Regions from separate parts of the Saccharopolyspora sp. NPDC047091 genome, predicted to be linked through region 2. Evidence: riboswitches for the same ligand, from Rfam matches in the RefSeq annotation. Region 2 holds a riboswitch; each other region holds the start of a gene.
The links. A riboswitch is a leader RNA that binds a small molecule or an ion and turns the genes downstream of it on or off. The one in region 2 is predicted to bind glycine.
Positions count from the first base shown of each region.

Region 1: linked by a shared signal. The riboswitch ahead of gcvH (glycine cleavage system protein GcvH) and the one ahead of gcvT (glycine cleavage system aminomethyltransferase GcvT) in region 2 are both predicted to bind glycine.
Region 3: linked by a shared signal. The riboswitch ahead of gcvP (aminomethyl-transferring glycine dehydrogenase) and the one ahead of gcvT (glycine cleavage system aminomethyltransferase GcvT) in region 2 are both predicted to bind glycine.

Region 1 covers NZ_JBEYUS010000050.1:17,162-20,411, reverse strand. Annotated here, with positions in the region: gene ald (alanine dehydrogenase) at 1-870, opposite strand, end outside; glycine riboswitch at 1,079-1,174, shown strand; gene gcvH (glycine cleavage system protein GcvH) at 1,314-1,688, shown strand; gene ABZ805_RS20370 (L-serine ammonia-lyase) at 1,713-3,065, shown strand.
Region 2 covers NZ_JBEYUS010000019.1:81,996-85,245, forward strand. Annotated here, with positions in the region: gene ABZ805_RS11605 (long-chain fatty acid--CoA ligase) at 1-633, opposite strand, end outside; gene ABZ805_RS11610 (TetR/AcrR family transcriptional regulator C-terminal domain-containing protein) at 862-1,494, shown strand; glycine riboswitch at 1,597-1,725, shown strand; glycine riboswitch at 1,726-1,824, shown strand; gene gcvT (glycine cleavage system aminomethyltransferase GcvT) at 1,943-3,055, shown strand.
Region 3 covers NZ_JBEYUS010000088.1:16,064-19,313, reverse strand. Annotated here, with positions in the region: gene gcvP (aminomethyl-transferring glycine dehydrogenase) at 1-1,563, opposite strand, end outside; glycine riboswitch at 1,728-1,830, opposite strand; gene ABZ805_RS26390 (MerR family transcriptional regulator) at 1,968-2,531, opposite strand; gene ABZ805_RS26385 (bifunctional nuclease family protein) at 2,860-3,250, opposite strand, start outside.

The DNA of each region.
Region 1 (3,250 bases), on a different contig from region 2:
CACCCGGAACGTCGGATCCTCATGCGTCGTCGGCCGCGAATCCTCGAAGCACCCGCCCTGGTCGATCGCCACGTCCACCAGCACGCAGCCCGGCTTCAACCGGGACACCAGCTCGTTCGACACCAGCTTCGGGGCCTTCGCCCCCGGCACCAGCACCGCGCCGATCACCAGGTCCGCCGACCGCACCGCCGACTCCACCGCGTACGCGTTCGACGTCACCGTGCGGATCGCGCCCCGGTGCGCCGCATCGATCTCCCGCAACCGGTCGACGTCGGTGTCCAGCACCTCCACCTGCGCACCCATGCCCGCGGCCACCCGCGCCGCGTTCAACCCGGCCACCCCGCCGCCGATCACCACCACCCGAGCCGGCGGCACGCCCGGCACCCCGCCGGGCAGCACCCCGCGGCCGCCCTGCGGCGTCAGCAGCGCCTGCGCGCCCACCTGCGGGGCCAGCCTGCCCGCGACCTCGCTCATCGGCGCCAGCAGCGGCAACCCGCCGCCCGCCGACTGCACCGTCTCGTAGGCGATCGCCGTGACCTCGGCGCGCAGCAGCTCGTTCGTCAACTCCGCCGACGCCGCCAAGTGCAGGTAGGTGAACAGCACCTGGCCCGAGCGCAGCCGCGGGAACTCCTCCGCCACCGGCTCCTTCACCTTCAGCACCAGCTCGCCCTCGGCCCAGGCGTCCGCCGCCGACGGCACGAGCGACGCCCCCGCCGCCGCGTAGTCCTCGTCCGGGATCGACGAACCACGCCCGGCACCGGCCTCCACGAACACCGAGTGCCCGCGCGCCACCAGCTCGTGCACGCCCGCGGGAGTGCACGCCACCCGGTACTCGTGGTTCTTCACCTCGCGCGGCACCGCGACCTTCACCCGGCCCACCTCCCGACACCTCGCCCGAACCCGCACTCCGCATCATCCGCCCCGAACCCCCACCCCGCCCGGACCGCGAGGAAGGGAACCTTTCTGCCACCGGTGACCGGAAGGTTCCCTTCCACGCCGCGATCCGGGCGGGCGCGCGCCGGCGACGGGTGACACCCGTTTATCGTTGCCGGGCACGACCACAACCGAACAGCGCCGCAGAACCCGAGCGGGAGAGACCCTGCGCACCAGCAGGGCGCCGAAGGAGCAAACCCTCCCCGAAAAACTCTCAGGCACCCATGACCGCTCGGGCGAGGCCACTCTGGAAAGCGCGCGCCCCGGCGCCGCACCCACGGTGCAAGCCGCGAACCCGCGGCGAAGCTCTCAGGTCCCGAAACAGAGGGGGAGGCCCGCGAACCAGGGCACACCCGTGCCCGTGATGGTGAGGAGCCTCCATGTCCCTGCCCGAACAGCTGCGCTACACCGAAGAGCACGAGTGGCTCGACGACCGCGGCGACCTGGTCCGCATCGGCATCACCCCGTACGCGGCGGAAGCGCTCGGCGACATCGTCTACGTGCAATTGCCCGAGGTGGGCGAGCGCATCGAGACCGGCGCGGCCTGCGGCGAACTCGAATCGACCAAGTCCGTCAGCGACCTGTACGCGCCCGTCACCGGCGAAGTCGTCGCCGTCAACACGGCCGCCGCCGACGACCCCGCGGTCATCAACTCCGATCCGTTCGGCGCGGGCTGGCTGCTCGAAGTGCGCGCCGAACAGACCGGTGCTGTGCTCACCGCGCAGGAATACGCCCAGTTAACCAGCGGTGAATAGGCCGGGGCGAAGGGGGACTGAGCTGTGACGATCAGCGTCTTCGACCTCTTCTCGGTGGGCATCGGCCCGTCGAGTTCGCACACCGTCGGCCCGATGCGGGCGGCGCGGATGTTCACCGCGCGGCTGCACGACGACGGTCTGCTCGGTCAGGTCGACAAGGTGAAGGCCGAGCTGTTCGGTTCGCTCGGCGCCACGGGGCACGGCCACGGCAGCCCCACAGCGGTACTGCTCGGACTCGAAGGGCACGACCCGGAGACGGTCGACCCGGCCGCCGTCGAACACCGGGTGGAGACCATCCGCGCCGAGGGCAGGCTGCGGCTGGCCGGCGAACGCGACATCCGGTTCTCCGCGGACCGCGACCTGGTGATGCACCGGCGCAGATCGCTGCCGGTGCACCCCAACGGGATGCGGTTCACGGCGTTCGGCGGCGGCGCCGAACTGCGGTCCGCGGTGTTCTACTCCGTCGGCGGCGGATTCGTCGTCGACGACGACGCCACCGGAACCGACCGGATCAAGCCCGACGAGACCCCGGTGCGCCACCCGTTCCGCACCGGCGACGAACTGCTCGCCCGGGTCGCCGAAGCCGGCTCCCGGATCAGCGACGTCATGTTCGACAACGAGCTGTCCTGGCGCTCCGCCGAGGACATCCGGGCCCGGCTGCTGCACATCTGGTCCGTGATGCAGGAATGCGTCGACAACGGCTGCCGCAACGACGGCGAACTGCCCGGCGGGCTGCGGGTGAAGCGGCGCGCCGCCGCCCTGCGGGCCCACCTCGGCGAGCAGGACGATGCCATGGAGTGGCTCACCCTGTTCGCTCTCGCCGTCAACGAGGAGAACGCGGCAGGCGGCCGAGTGGTCACCGCGCCCACCAACGGTGCGGCCGGGATCGTGCCCGCGGTGCTGCACTACTACGTGCGCTTCGTGCCCGGAGCCGACGAGCAGGGCGTCCTCCGGTTCCTGCTCGCCGCCGGCGCCATCGGAGTGCTGTTCAAGGAGAACGCGTCGATCTCCGGGGCCGAAGTCGGCTGCCAGGGCGAAGTCGGATCGGCCTGCTCCATGGCGGCTGCCGGGCTCGCCGAGGCGATGGGGGCGACGCCGTGGCAAGTGGAGAACGCCGCCGAGATCGCGATGGAGCACAACCTCGGCCTCACCTGCGATCCCATCGGCGGGCTCGTGCAGATCCCGTGCATCGAGCGCAACGCCGTCGCCGCCGTCAAGGCCGTCACGGCCGCGCGGATGGCGCTGCGCGGCGACGGCAGCCACTTCGTCTCCCTCGACAAGGTGATCAAGACGATGCGGGAGACCGGCCGCGACATGAAGGTCAAGTACAAGGAGACCGCCCGCGGCGGGCTCGCGGTCAACGTCATCGAGTGCTGATCGGTTCCCTTCCGGCCTCGCCCCGCCCGGCGCCCACCGCCGCGCGGGGTGGGGCGAGGAAGGGAACCTTTCTGTCACGGGTGGGGTGAAGGGAACCTTCCTGTCACCGAGGTGCCGGTATGCCGGGCCGCGGTGCTCCGGTGAGGAAGGGAACCTTCCGGTCACGAGTGCGGTGAAGGGAACCT
Region 2 (3,250 bases):
GTTGGCGTCGAAGGCGTTCACCGTCGCGTTCAGCACCAGGTTGAGGTGGGTGAGCACCGCGCCCTTCGGCCTGCCGGTGGTGCCGCTGGTGTAGAAGATCACCGCCGGGTCGTCGGGCCCGCGGGTCGTGAAGGAGCGGACCGGCTCGGCCGCGGCGGCCACCTCGGTCAGCGAGTCCGGCGTCTCCGGGCCGGGCACCGCCGGGCCGACCGACACCAGCGGGATGCCCGCGCGGCGCGCCGATTCGGCGGCGAGCGCCAGCTGGCTCGTGTGCCCGATGACGAGCTTCGCGCCCGAGTTGCGCAGCAGGTACGCCGCCTCATCCGGGACCAGCAGCAGCGGCACCGGCACCACGACCGCGCCCGCGGTGAGCACGGCGTAGTAGGCGCGCACGAAGTCGATGACGTTGGGCGCCACGATCGCCACCCGGTCGCCCGGTTCGACGCCGCGGGCCAGCAGGGCCGCCGCGTGCGCCCGGACCTGCTCCCACAGCTCGCCGTAGGTCACCTGCTGCTCGCCCTCGACGACCGCGGTGTCCGCCGGGCGGAGCCGGGCCGGTTCGGCGAGGACCGAGGCGAGCGACAGCGTGGTGTGCGGCTCGACCCGCGCCGGGGACTCGTCGTCGTTGACCATCGTCCACCTCCGTGAGGACGTCGCCGGTCCACCGTTGGACATCCGGCGACTAACGTCGTTAGTTTTCGGACTCTAGGACCACCCCGCGGACCGCGGCAAGGGCCGCACACCGGACACTGATCGACACGTTCCGCAGCGGACGCGGACGGGCGCGGCGGTTGCCGGAGGGGTGCCCGAGAGGTGCCCGAGGGGCGCCGACCGGCGGCGGACGGCAGGCAGGAGCGCGGCATGGGCAGACCCAAGAGCCCCCAGCTCACCCGCGAGCGCATCCGCGAGCACGCGCTGGCGATCATCGACGGGCAAGGTCTCGAAGCGCTGTCCATGCGCAGGCTCGCCGACTCCCTCGGCGTCCGCGCCGCCTCGCTCTACAACCACGTCGCCACCAAGGAAGCGCTGCTGCACGACGTCGCGGACGGCGTGATGGCCGCCGTCGACACGAGCGGCTTCGCCATCGACTGGCCCACCGGGCTCACCCGCTGGGCCCGCTCCTACCGGGCCGCGCTCGCCGCCCACCCCAACCTGGTGCCGTTCATGGCGTCCGGCCCGGCCCGGCGGGAGAACTCGCTGCGCCGCGCCGACGCCGTGCACGGCGGGCTGACCGGCGCGGGCTGGCCGCAGCGGTACGCCACGATGATCGGCGCCTCCACCAAGTTCCTGGTGCTCGGCGCGGCGATGGGCTCGTTCGCAGGCGGGTTCGTCGACGACGCCGAGGTCTACGAGGACCGGTTCCCGCACCTGCGCGGCGCGCACCTGCTGCGCGAGCACGCCGCCGAGATCGACGACGACAGCTTCGAACTGGCGCTGCGGGCGCTGGTGGACGGCCTCCGCGCCCAGCACGCCCGCCTGTTCCCGCAGCGCTGAACCCCGCGCGCGGCGACGGGATCACGCTCACGTTCGGTTGACTGCGCTGCGTGATCTCCGTAGCGTTCCGGAGCACAACACAACACCGGACTACAACGCCGACGACGTCGTGCGGGAGAGTCTGCGCCCCGCCAGGAGCCCCTGGTCCGTGCAGGATGCGATTCCTGGGTGCAGCGCCGAAGGAGCAATCCTCCCCACCAAACTCTCAGGCCCCGCTACCGCGCGACACCAGGCGATCACGGAGAAAAGCAGGGACCCGTGTCCCTCGCCCATGGTGCAAGCCGCCCTCGTGCGCGGTGAAACTCTCAGGCCAATGACTCCGGGGAGACCGGCAGCGCACGCCCGCGCCCATCGCCGTCGGAGGACCCCGGATATGGTTTCTGCTGGAAGTGGCCGCAACCGGTCCCCCTCGGACGTGATCGGTGCCCACCAGGAGGAGTTCCGCACCATGACGTCGTCGCCCCCAGCTCCGCGACGGACACCGCTGCACGAGGTCCACGAGTCCCTCGGCGCGCACTTCACCGACTTCGCGGGCTGGCGGATGCCGGTCCGCTACTCCGGGGACACCGCGGAGCACCAGGCGGTGCGGACGGCGGCGGGGCTGTTCGACCTCTCGCACATGGGCGAGATCGAGATCAGCGGCCCGGAGGCGGCCGCGGCGCTCGACCACGCGCTCATCGCGAACGCGTCCGCGATCACGGTGGGTCGCGCCCGCTACACCATGCTGTGCAACGCCGAGGGCGGCGTGCTCGACGACCTGATCGTCTACCGGCTGGACGAGCAGCGGTTCCTGGTGGTCGCCAACGCCGCCAACGCGACCGTGGTCTCCGCCGAGCTCGCCGAACGCGTCGCCGAGTTCGACGCGGTGCACCGGGACGTCTCCGACGACTACGCGCTGATCGCCGTGCAGGGGCCGGAATCGGTGGCGATCTTGGCGCCGCTGACCGAGACCGACCTGTCCGCCGTGAAGTACTACGCCGGGTACCCCGGCGAGGTCGCCGGGAAGCAGGTGCTGCTGGCGCGCACCGGCTACACCGGTGAGGACGGCTTCGAACTGTTCACCTCGCCCGCGGACGCGCCCGCGGTGTGGCGCGCGCTGACCGACTCCGGTGCCGAGCGCGGGCTGATCCCGGCGGGGCTGTCCTGCCGGGACACGCTGCGGCTGGAGGCGGGCATGCCGCTGTACGGCAACGAGCTGTCCGCTGCGCTCACCCCGTTCCACGCGAACCTGGGGCGCGTCGTGAAGCTGGACAAGCCCGGTGACTTCGTCGGCAAGGCCGCGCTGGCGAAGGTCGCGGAGGCTCCGACGGAGCGCACCCTGGTGGGGCTGCGCACCGACGCGCGCCGCGCGCCCCGGCACGGCTACCCGGTGCTCGCCGACGGCACCGAGATCGGCGAGATCACCAGCGGCGCCCCGTCCCCGACGCTCGGCCACCCGATCGCGATGGCCTACGTGGACCGCGCGCACAGCGCGCCCGGTACCGCGGTGCAGGTCGACATCCGCGGCAAGTCCATCGACGCCGAAGTCGTGGCGCTGCCGTTCTACCGCCGCGAGGCCTGACGAACGCCCGCAACGGGCGCGAGAACCTTGACCGGACCGCGCCGGACCCGTCCGGCGCAGCCCAGATCGAACACCAGGAGGCAATTGCTCATGTCGACACCGGACCTGTTCAACGACCGGCTTGCGGTGGTGGATCCGGAGGTGGCCGCTGCTGTGGGGGCGGAGCTGGGTCGTCAGCAGAACACGTTGGAGATG
Region 3 (3,250 bases), on a different contig from region 2:
CTTCATCGTGCACGAGCCCAGCGGGATCATGCTGCGGTCCAGCGCCACGTCCGAGTCGGACAGGCTGCGCAGGTAGCGCAGCAGCGAGGTCTCCGAGCGGTGCGCGTGGAACACCGGGTGCGTCATGTACTCGGAGGTGCGCAGCAGCCCGGCGGGCAGCGCGTCCTCGGTCTCGGCGTCCAGCTCGTCGATGTCGGCCAGCGCGCCCCCGGCGATGCCGAAGGCCTCCGCGACCCGCACCAGCGCTTCCCGCGTGGTGGTCTCGTCGCAGCTGACACCGACGTGGTCGTCGTCGATGTGGCGCAGGTTGATGCCGCCGTCCCGCGCGGCCTGCACCACCTCGGCGGCCCGGCCGGGCACCTCGGCGACGAGGGTGTCGAAGAACGCGGCGTGCTCGATGCGCACCCCGCCGCGGCGCAGCCGCTCCGCCAGCACGGCCGCCATCCGGTGCGCCCGCTTCGCGATGGCCCGCAGCCCGGCGGGACCGTGGTAGACGCCGTACATGCCGGCCACGACGGCGAGCAGCACCTGCGCGGTGCAGATGTTGCTGGTGGCCTTCTCCCGGCGGATGTGCTGCTCGCGGGTCTGCAGCGCCAGCCGGTACGCCTGGTTCCCGTCCGCGTCGACGCTCACGCCGACCAGCCTGCCGGGCAGCTGCCGCTCGATGCCCTTGCGCACCGCCATGTAGCCGGCGTGCGGGCCGCCGAAGCCCATCGGGACGCCGAAGCGCTGCGTGGTGCCCACCACCACGTCCGCGCCCAGCTCACCGGGGGCGCGCAGCAGGGTCAGCGCGAGCAGGTCGGCGCTGACGACGACCATGCCGCCGCGCTCGTGCACCTGCTCGATGATCTCCTGCTGGTCGCGCACCGCTCCCGAGGCACCGGGGTAGGCCAGCAGCGCGCCGAAGAAGTCGCCCTCGGGCAGCGCCGAGGCGCCCGCGCTCAGGTCGGCCACCACGACCTCGATGCCCAGCGGTTCCGCCCGGGTGCGCAGCACCGCGAGGGTCTGCGGCATCACGTCGGCGTCCACCACGAACCGCGGCGACTTGGCCCGGCCCGCGCGGCGCACCAGCGTCATGCCCTCGGCGGCCGCGGTGGCCTCGTCGAGCATCGAGGAGTTCGCCACGGGCACGCCGGTCAGGTCGGCCACCATGGTCTGGAAGTTCAGCAGCGCCTCGAGCCTGCCCTGCGAGATCTCCGGCTGGTACGGCGTGTACGCGGTGTACCAGGCCGGGCTCTCCAGCACGTTGCGGCGGATCACCGGCGGCGTGATCGTCGGGTAGTAGCCGAGCCCGATCATCTCGGTGTGCGGGCTGTTGAGCCGCGCCAGGTCGCGCAGCTGCCGGAGCGCCTCGGCTTCGGTCGCCGGTTCCGGCAGGGCCAGTTGCAGGTCTCGTTCCCGGATGCCGTCGGGCACGGCCGCCTGCCCGAGCTCCTCCAGCGACCCGACGCCGATCACGTCGAGCATCCGGGCCAGTTCGGCGGGCAGCGGCCCGACATGGCGGTCGGCGAACGGAGTCCCGTGTTCCAGGGCGGCCAGCGGGATGCGGTCTTCGGTCGTCATCGCCACACCTCATTCATCGCGACGGACAGGGCGGCAGCACGTGTGCTGCTCTCCCCCTCTGTCACTGTCCGCGATGCGAACGCCTGAGAGCTTCACCCGGTCCGCGGACCGGCCTTGCACCGTCGGCGGGGAACCACGTCGGTGGTCCCGCTTTCCAGAGGTATCTCGCCCGTGCGGTCCAGCAGGCCTGAGAGGTTGTCGGGGAGGGTTTGCTCCTTCGGCGCCGCCGCTGACCAGGTCAACGGCGAACTCTCCCGCGCGGGGTCGGCGATGCTCAGCAGCTTACCCGATCCGGTGACGGCCGAACGGTGCGATCTTCATCCCGCCCGATCATCCCAACGGTCCAGGCGGGCCGCTGACGGGCGGTGATGGCTCCGGCACCGAGCGGTGCCGGGTGGCAGCGCTCAGCCGATGCGGCGGTCCCGCCTGCGGGACAGCTCGTCCCCGACCGGCTCGACGGCCTCGGCGCCGTCGGCGCGCTCGGCGGGGAACTCGTGGATGGTGCCGGTGATCTCGCGCATCGCACCGCTCACCGCGATGCCGAACACGCCCTGGCCGCCCTGCAGCAGGTCCACGACCTCCTCGGCGGACGTGCACTCGTAGACCGTCGTGCCATCGCTGAACAGCGTGATCCGGGCCAGGTCCTCGACCCCGCGGTGGCGCAGGTGCTCGACGGCGACCCGGATGTTGTGCAGCGAGACCCCGGTGTCCAGCAGCCGCTTGACGACCTTGAGCACCAGGATGTCCTTGAACGAGTACAGCCGCTGCGAACCGGACCCGGCCGCGCCGCGGATGGACGGCCCGACCAGCTTGGTGCGCGCCCAGTAGTCCAGCTGCCGGTAGGTGATCCCGGCGATCTGGCACGCCGCGGGTCCGCGATAACCGACGAGCTCGTCCGGCAGCGCGGAGTCCGGGAACGGTGCCGAACCCCCTGCGGCGGCTTCCTCGCCAGGTGCTCGCTCCACCACGCCTGCCTCCCTCCGCCCGGCCCGAAGCCGGCGAACCACCGAACCCGGCTCGACGCATGATCATCGAGAACGACCACGAACGATCATGGAACCGGGGGTTTGACCTTCCCCGACCTGGAAAATCACATCGGGGCGATTCGCGCACCTCGAAGGTAAGCCCGCCCCGAGACCGGGTCAACGCGACGCGCGGAGCCGTCCCCCGACCCCGGTGTGACGCGTGCCCCGACCGGGGCTCGGCATGCGAGAAGGGCCCCTGGTGCGCGCGGCACCAGGAGCCCCTCTCGAACGACGCGGTCGGCCTGGCGGGGCCGAGCCCCGCCCGCCGCGATCAGGTGTCCGCGCCGCGGAAGTCCTCCGGCGAGACCGAGTCCAGGAATTCCCGGAACTTCTCGACCTCGTCCTCCTGCTCGTCCGGGATGATCAGCCCGGCTTCGTCCAGCACCGATTCGTCGGCGTGGATCGGCACCCCGATCCGCAACGCCAGCGCCACCGAGTCGCTCGGCCGGGCCGAGACCCGCACGTCCCCGTCGAAGATGAGCTCCGCGAAGAACGTGCCCTCCTGCAGGTCGGTGATCCGCACCTGCTCCAGGTCCCGCCCGAGGGCGCCGATGACGTCCTTGAGCAGGTCGTGGGTGAGAGGTCTGGCGGGTCGCACGCCCTGCTGCTCCAGCGCGATGGCGGTGGCCTCCACCGATCCGATCCAGATCGGCAGGTACCGC